2 regions of the Stenotrophomonas sp. TWI1151 genome follow, and region 2 is predicted to be linked to the other one. Evidence: riboswitches for the same ligand, from Rfam matches in the RefSeq annotation. Region 2 holds a riboswitch; the other holds the start of a gene.
What was found. A riboswitch is a leader RNA that binds a small molecule or an ion and turns the genes downstream of it on or off. The one in region 2 is predicted to bind thiamine pyrophosphate.
Positions count from the first base shown of each region.

Region 1 (4,189 bases), on a different contig from region 2:
TCTGTTCCCCCCTGGCCGGCGTGGCTTGGTATCCTCGCCGCGCCCACTGTCTGGTGACAGCGTGCCTTTTCGCCGTCATCGACCCGTCATCCCATGAGCAACAGCACCCACCGCGTCCAAGGCCTCAACAACGATGAGGTGGCCGCCGACTGGCCCGCCATCACCGACCGCGAGATCACCTGGCTCAGTGAGCGCTTCGCGCCGCTGGCGGGCGCGTGCCGGCTGCTGTGGCACAGCCCGCGACCGATGTCCGCCGCGGCCATTGTCGAGAGCGACGCGGGCCGGGTGTTCGTCAAGCGCCACCATGGCAGCGTCCGCACCGCGGCTGGCCTGGGCGAAGAGCATCGTTTCATCCGGCACCTGGCCGATCACGGCGTGCCCGTCGTCGAGGTACTGCGTGACCGCGATGGCGCCACTGCGGTGGAGCACGAAGGGTGGACCTACGAACTGCATGGCGTGGGCCATGGCCAGGATCTGTATCGCGATGCGCCCTCCTGGACGCTGTTGACCGATACCGCGCAGGCGCACGAAGCGGGGCGGATGCTGGCCAGACTGCATCTTGCATCGGCCAGCTACCACGCGCCCCAGCGCACCACTCATCTGCTGGTTGCCCGCGATGACCTGATCCGTGCCGCTGATCCCATCGCCGCCCTGCAGGCCGGGCTGGACGATCGCCCCGGGTTGGCGGCCTATCTTGCGCGGCAGGACTGGCAGGCCGATCTGCAGCGGGCGGTGCTGCCATGGCATGACGGCCTGGCCGAGCGGCTGCAGGCCGAACCGCGCCTGTGGGCGCACAACGACTGGCACGTGTCCAATCTGCTATGGCGGCAGGACGGCAGGTCCACCGTGGTCGATACCGTGCTCGATCTTGGGTTGGCCTCACCGACCAGTGCCTTGTTCGATCTGGCCACCGCCATCGAACGCAACGCGATTGCCTGGCTGGCGCTGGAAAGCGGCGAGGCGGCGGTGCGCGTGGATATCGCGCTGGCGCTGCTGGCCGGCTACCGCGCGATCGTGCCGCTGTCTGCCGAGCGCGTCCACCTGCTGGCCGATCTGCTGCCGATCGTGCAGCTGGATTTCGCACTCTCTGAAGTCGAGTACTTCGAGGCCGTGACCCACTCGCCGGCCAATGCCGACGTGGCGTACCACACCTTCCTGCTGGGGCATGCTGACTGGTTCAGCAGCCCGGCAGGGCAGGGCCTGCTGAAGGCGCTGCACGCCGCCGCCTGAGCGCAGGCTCGCAAATCCGTACGGTTTGTAGTGAAATAGTCACAGAAGCGGGGGTGCCTGGCGAAACCAGGCTGAGAGAGTCCCTTGGAACCTGATCCGGTTTGCACCGGCGTAGGGAGCTTTGAGCAGCAGGCATACCGCCGTGATGGGTCGGTGCGCGTGCTCGCCTTCGCTTCGTCTCCCCCAGCTGATGACGAATCGAATGAACCGTTGCTTCCGCCCCACGCTGTTGTCCGCCGCCCTCTGTGCCGCGCTGCCTCTTCATGCCAACGATCTCGCGGACGCGCCCGAGCGCTCGCCGACCGAGCTCGCCGCCGTGCGCGTGCAGGCGCATCAGCCGGCGTCCACCGCCACGCAGACCAGCAGTTTCGGCGCGGGTGACTGGAAGAGCACGCCTGCATCGGTGAACGTGCTGGATCGTGACCTGCTGGACAGCCGCCAGGTGCGCACGCTGTCCGAGCTGGCCAGCAACGATGCCTCGCTGGGCGACAGCTATGCACCGGTCGGTTACTACCAGAACATCGCGATCCGCGGTTTCCCGCTGGATACCGGCACCGGGTATCGCTTCAATGGCTTGGCCATCACCGGCGAGCAACGCCTGGCGCTGGAGAACATCCAGTCGGTGGAGATCCTCAAGGGCGAGGCCGGCCTCGCCGCGGGCGTCATGGCGCCGGGTGGGATCATCAATTACGTGGGCAAGCGCCCGGCCGAGGTCCGCAACGTCACCCTCGGCACCGATTCGGAAGGCTCGCGCTATACCGCGGTGGATCTCGGCCATTGGCTGTCGCCGCGCTTCGGCGTGCGCTTCAATGCGGCCTGGGAAGACAGCGATTCCTATATCGACCATGCCGACGGCCGCCGCAACTTCTACTCGCTGGCCACCGACTGGCTGATCGGCGAACGCGGCAAGCTGGAAGTGGATGCCAACTACCAGACCAGCGCGCAGCGCTCGGCCTCGGGCTATCAGCTGCTGGGCGCCACCGGGCTGCCGCGCGGCGTGGACCGCAAGCACCTGCTGGGGTACCAGGCCTGGCAGCGGCCGGTCGGCATCGACAGCACCAACCTGACCGCGCTGCATACCTACGATTTCAGCCCGAGCTGGCAGTCGCGGGTGTCGGCCAGCTACAGCCGCTCGGTGATCGACGACAACGTCGCCTTCGCCTACGGCTGCTACTACGCCGCCGGATGCGCCGATGGCAGCGTGCCGGGCAACTACTTCGCGCCCAACGGCGATTACGACATCTACGATTACCGCAGCCCGGACGATACCCGCCGCAACCTGGAATTCCGTGGCGAGCTGCGCGGCAGTTTCGCCACCGGCGATATCCGGCACGAGTTGAGCGTGGGTGCGGACCGTTTCGAGCGCACCGTGGACAAGCGCCGCAACGTCAACGAATACGTGGGCACTGCCAACATCCACGATGCACAGGTGCCGCAGTTCGACCCGTCGCCGCTGATGCCGGGCCCGTCCGCGCGGCGTCTGGACAGCGCGCAGACGGCGGTCTTCGCACTGGACCGGATGAGCTTCGGCGATTGGCAGTGGCTGGCCGGTGGGCGTTTCGTGCGCCTGGACGAGCGTGCCTACGACAAGCGTGGCAACCCGGAGCGGCACAGCCGCCTGTCGCGCTTCCTGCCGCAGACCGCGCTGGTCTGGAAGGCGACCGACGAGGTCAACGCCTATGTCAGCTACGTGCGGGGCATTTCGCTCGGCCAGGAAGCGCCGTTCTGGACCTCCAACGAAGGCACGTTCCTGCCCGCGGTGCTGTCGCGCCAGACCGAAGTGGGCGTCAAGTATGTGACCAGCGATGCGCTGACGTTGGGTGCCGCTCTGTTCCGCACTTCGCAGCCGTTCCAGTACGCCAAGCCGGACGGCAGTGATGCCGGCTACACCTTCGTCGAGGAAGGGCAGCAGACCCATACCGGGCTGGAGCTCACCGCACAGGGCCAGCTCACCGAGCGCCTGTCGCTGACCGCCAGTGCGAGCGTCCTGCGTGCCCGTGCACGCGATGTCGGCACGCCGGATTACGAAGGCCACCAGCTGATCAACGTGCCCAAGACGCGCGCGACCGTGCATGCGGAATACCAGCTGCCGTTCGTGACCGGCCTGGGGCTGACCGGTGGTTGGCGTTACGCGGCCTCCAACGTGGCCACTGCCGATGGTCGCGTGAGCGCACCGGCCTACAGCGTGTTCGACGCGGGCCTGCGCTTCAAACATCAGCTGGGCGAGCATCCGGTGACCTGGAACCTCTCGGTGGACAACCTGTTCAACCGCTTCTACTGGCGCGATACCGGCAGCAGCTCGGGTGACTACTACCTGTTCCCGGGCGCGCCGCGTCAGGCCCGTTTGTCGGTGACGTTCGCGCTATGAACCCGGCGATCCTGGAATGGTCGGCGGCCGGCGTCAGCATGCTCGGCGTGTGGCTGATGACGCGCCGGGTGCCCCTTGCCTGGCCGGTCGGTCTGATCTCGGTGGCCCTGTACGCGCTGGTGTTCGCCGAGGCCCGGCTCTACTCGGACACGCTGCTGCAGATCGTGTTCGGCGGCTTCCTGGTCTACGGCTGGGTGCGCTGGCGTGGCCAGGTCGAGGACGATGGGCGGGTCGCAATCGTGCCGCTGGCGCGGGTGGCCATGTGGCGTGACCTCGGCATCGGCGTCGCCTTCGGGATTGCGCTCGGCGCGGCGATGCACTTCCTCACCAATGCAGCGTTGCCGTGGCTGGATGCAATGCTGGCTGCGCTGAGTCTGGTCGCCCAGTGGTGGCAGGCGCGACGTCACACGGCCGCATGGTGGCTGTGGATCCTGGTCGACGTGGTCTACGTCGGCATGTACATGGTCAAGTCACTGCACGTGACCGCGGTGCTGTATCTGGTGTTCGTCGGCCTGGCCGTGATGGGGTTGCGGGCATGGACGGTGGCGCGCAACGACGCGCTGCTTCACAACGTAGAAGGGCGGCGCGTTT
Region 1 covers NZ_JBDJLA010000001.1:745,737-749,925, reverse strand. Annotated here, with positions in the region: gene ABE422_RS03230 (phosphotransferase) at 94-1,230, shown strand; TPP riboswitch at 1,270-1,365, shown strand; gene ABE422_RS03225 (TonB-dependent siderophore receptor) at 1,433-3,598, shown strand; gene pnuC (nicotinamide riboside transporter PnuC) at 3,595-4,189, shown strand, end outside.
Region 1: linked by a shared signal. The riboswitch ahead of ABE422_RS03225 (TonB-dependent siderophore receptor) and the one ahead of thiC (phosphomethylpyrimidine synthase ThiC) in region 2 are both predicted to bind thiamine pyrophosphate.

Region 2 (4,189 bases):
CGTCAGGTGCACGCTGCTGCGCCGAGCTTGGCCCGGCGGCTCTCCCCAGAACCACCTTGAAACTGTGAGCGGGACGGGGCGGGTGGGTTGTCGGCACCATGAGCGCCATGGATGGCGCGACATGAGCCTCCAAGGACGGATTCACGGCGTGTCCCGCTAACCCACCCGCCCCGGCCCGCCCACCGATAGCCCGGGAGCGTGCCGCTCTAAGCGACCAACCCAGCCACCCTAAGGCGCCCGAGCCGCCTCATCGCGTGTCTCTTCCTGCGCCGCGATCTCCCGCTCGATCCACTCGTCCATCAACCGCCGCGCGCGCTGCGCACGGCGCCGCTGCAGCGCATGCTCCATATCCAGTACCCGGTACAACGACCACATCACCGCCAGCATCAACAACGCAAACGGCAGTGCCGCGATCGTGATCATACCCTGCAGCGCATTGAGGCCGCCGGCCAACAGCAGCACGCCCGCGATCAACGCAATCGCCACGCCCCACACCATCCGGCGCGCCAGCGGCGGATCGCCGGCCTCCTCCGTCGACATCGTCGCCAGCACCAGCACCGCCGAATCGGCCGAGGTCACGAAGAAGATCATCAACAGCACCAGCGCGATCACCGACAGCACCGTCGGCATCGGCAGGCTGTCGAACATCGTGAACAGCACCGTCTCGTAGCCATTGCCCAGCGCCTGGGCCAGATCCACGTGGCCGAAGATCTGCGACCACAGCGCCGTGCCACCGAATACCGAGAACCACAGGAAGCCCAGCACGCTCGGTGCGATCACCACGCCCAGCACGAACTCGCGGATGCTGCGCCCACGCGAGACGCGCGCGATGAACGAACCCACGAACGGCGCCCACGCGATCCACCACGCCCAGTAGAAGATCGTCCAGTCCGCCACCCACGTGCTGCCCGAGAACGGGGACATCCGCAGGCTCATCGTCACCAGCGAATTGAGGTAGGAGCCGATCGTGGTGGTGAACGTATCGAAGATGAAGCCGGTCGGCCCCAGCACCAGGATCAGCGCCAGCAGCAATGCCGCCAGGCCGAGGTTGAAGTTCGAGAGCCATTTGATGCCGCGGTGCACGCCACTGGTGGTGGAGGCCATGTACAGCACGAACGCCACCGCGATGATGGTCAACTGCACGGGTACCGAGGCCTGGATACCGAACACGCGCTCAAGGCCGGCCGCGATCTGGATCGTGCCGAAGCCCAGCGTCGTGGCCACACCGATCGCCGTGGCGACCACGGCGGCGACGTTGACCACGGTACCCATCCAGCCGCGGTGATGCGCGCCGATGATCGGCTGCAGCAGATCGCTGATCAGCCCGCGGCCGTTGCGGTTGAACTGGAACCAGGCCATCGCCAGGCCGATCAGCGCGTAGATCGCCCAGGGATGCAGGCCCCAATGGAAGAACGCATAGCGCATCGATGCGCGCGCCGCTTCCATGCTTTGCGGGGCCAGTCCCTCGGGCGGCTTCACGAAGTGCGAGATCGGTTCGGCCGCGCCCCAGAAGACCAGGCCGATGCCCATGCCGGCGGCGAACAACATCGACATCCAGCTCGCATTGGAAAAATCAGGCTCGGCATCCTCGCCGCCGATGCGCAGCGAACCGAAGCGGCCGAAGGCCAGGTACATCAGGAACGACAGCGTGATGAACACCACCAGCAGATACAGCCAGCCAGTACTGCGGATGATGGTGGACAGGCCGCTCTGGACGACCTCGTTGAAGGGGCCCGGCGCGAGGCCGGCGATCAGCACCAGCAGTGCGACCAGTGCGATGGAAATGCGGAACACCATGCAGGCGTGTCTCCGATCAGTAGGGGCGAGCCGAGGCTTGCAATCTCCAGCGGCACAACGGCAACAACTGGGGCGGATCAAGCCGGTCGAGGCCGGTCAGTACGGACGTCAATGGCGTCGAGCAGAGCGCGGTGTGCGCACGATCGGGAGGCTACCCCCTGACCGCACCGCATACCGCGCTGCAGCATGGTAGTGCATGGGGTGTCGGCGCTCTGTTCACATGCAAAGGCCCATCACGTCAGTGTGCGGCTCGGTCGTGCGCCCGTGGGCGCCGCTTTGTGCTCTAATTCGCCCCGAAGCGGGGGTACCGCGGCCCAGTGGCCAAGGTTGAGACAGTCCCTTCGAACCTGATCCGGTTGATACCGGCGTAGGGAAGCTTCGCATCTGCAGATGCATTGCGCCGTAGGGCCACCGCGCCCGGAGACCGCCCGCAATCCGTCCGTCGAGCGCCGCCGTTTCGTCCCTCCCATGCGAATCCCTCGCATAGAACCGCACAGTCCCTGTGCGGGGATTGAACCTAGGACGATGCCTCGATGAACGCACAGCTCTCCGCCCTGCAGCAACAGGCCCAGCAACTCTCCGAATCGGTCACGCGGCCGATTCCCGGCTCGCACAAGATCCACGTGCAGGGCTCGCGCAGCGACCTCCAGGTGCCGATGCGCGAGATCACGCTGACCCGCACGCCCACCTTGTTCGGTGGCGAAGAGAACGCGCCGGTCACGGTGTACGACACCTCCGGCCCCTACACCGATCCGGCTGTCGCCATCGACCTTTCCGTCGGCCTGCCTGCGCTGCGCGCGGCCTGGGTGGCCGAGCGCGGCGATACCGAGGTGCTGGACGGCCTGAGCTCGGCATTCGGCCGCTCGCGCGAAACCGATGCACGTCTGGACGCGGTGCGCTTCCCCGCGCGGTTGCAGCCACGCCGTGCGCGGGCCGGCGCCAATGTCACCCAGATGCACTACGCACGCCGCGGCATCATCACGCCGGAGATGGAGTTCGTGGCGATCCGCGAGAACCAGCGACTCGATGCGATCCGCGACGCCGCACTGCTGCAGCAGCATCCCGGCGAGTCCTTCGGTGCCTCGATCCCCAGGATCATCACCCCCGAGTTCGTCCGCGATGAGATTGCGCGTGGCCGTGCCGTGCTACCCAACAACATCAACCACCCGGAAAGCGAGCCGATGATCATCGGCCGCAACTTCCTGACCAAGATCAACGCCAACATCGGCAACAGCGCCGTGTCCTCGGGCATTGCCGAGGAGGTGGAAAAGCTGGTCTGGGCGATCCGCTGGGGCGGCGATACCGTGATGGACCTGTCCACCGGCAAGCACATCCATGAAACCCGCGAGTGGATCCTGCGCAACTCGCCGGTGGCGATCGGCACCGTGCCGATCTACCAGGCCCTGGAGAAGGTCGATGGCCGCGCCGAAGAACTGAACTGGGCGATCTTCCGCGACACGCTGATCGAGCAGGCCGAGCAGGGCGTGGACTACTTCACCATCCACGCCGGCGTGCTACTGCGCTACGTGCCGCTGACCGCCAAGCGCGTGACCGGCATCGTCTCGCGCGGTGGCTCGATCATGGCCAAGTGGTGCCTGGCGCATCACAAGGAGAACTTCCTCTACACGCACTTCGAGGACATCTGCGAGATCATGAAGGCCTACGACGTGACCTTCTCGCTGGGTGACGGCCTGCGCCCGGGCTGTATCGCCGATGCCAACGATGCCGCGCAGTTCGGCGAGCTGGAGACGCTGGGCGAGCTGACGAAGATCGCGTGGAAGCATGACGTGCAGACCATGATCGAAGGCCCCGGCCACGTACCGATGCAGCTGATCAAGGAGAACATGGACAAACAGCTGCGCGAGTGCGGTGAAGCCCCGTTCTATACGCTCGGCCCACTGACCACCGATATCGCGCCGGGCTACGACCACATCACCAGTGCGATCGGTGCGGCCATGATCGGCTGGTACGGCACCGCGATGCTCTGCTATGTCACCCCGAAGGAACACCTGGGCCTGCCCAACCGCCAGGACGTACGCGACGGCATCATGGCCTACCGCATTGCCGCGCACGCCTCGGACCTGGCCAAGGGCCACCCCGGCGCGCAGGTCCGCGATAACGCGCTGAGCAAGGCGCGTTTCGAATTCCGCTGGGAAGACCAGTTCCATCTCGGGCTGGATCCGGAAAAGGCCAAGGAATTCCATGACGAGACGCTGCCCAAGGACGCGCACAAGCTCGCCCACTTCTGCTCGATGTGCGGCCCGCACTTCTGTTCGATGAAGATCACCCAGGATGTGCGCGATTACGCCGCCGGGCAGGGGCTGGAGGCGCACACGGCGCTGGAGGCCGGCATGGCCGAGAAGTCCGCCCAGTTCCGCGAGCTCGGGGCGCA
Region 2 covers NZ_JBDJLA010000011.1:44,307-48,495, reverse strand. Annotated here, with positions in the region: gene ABE422_RS13645 (BCCT family transporter) at 229-1,797, opposite strand; TPP riboswitch at 2,088-2,189, shown strand; gene thiC (phosphomethylpyrimidine synthase ThiC) at 2,331-4,189, shown strand, end outside.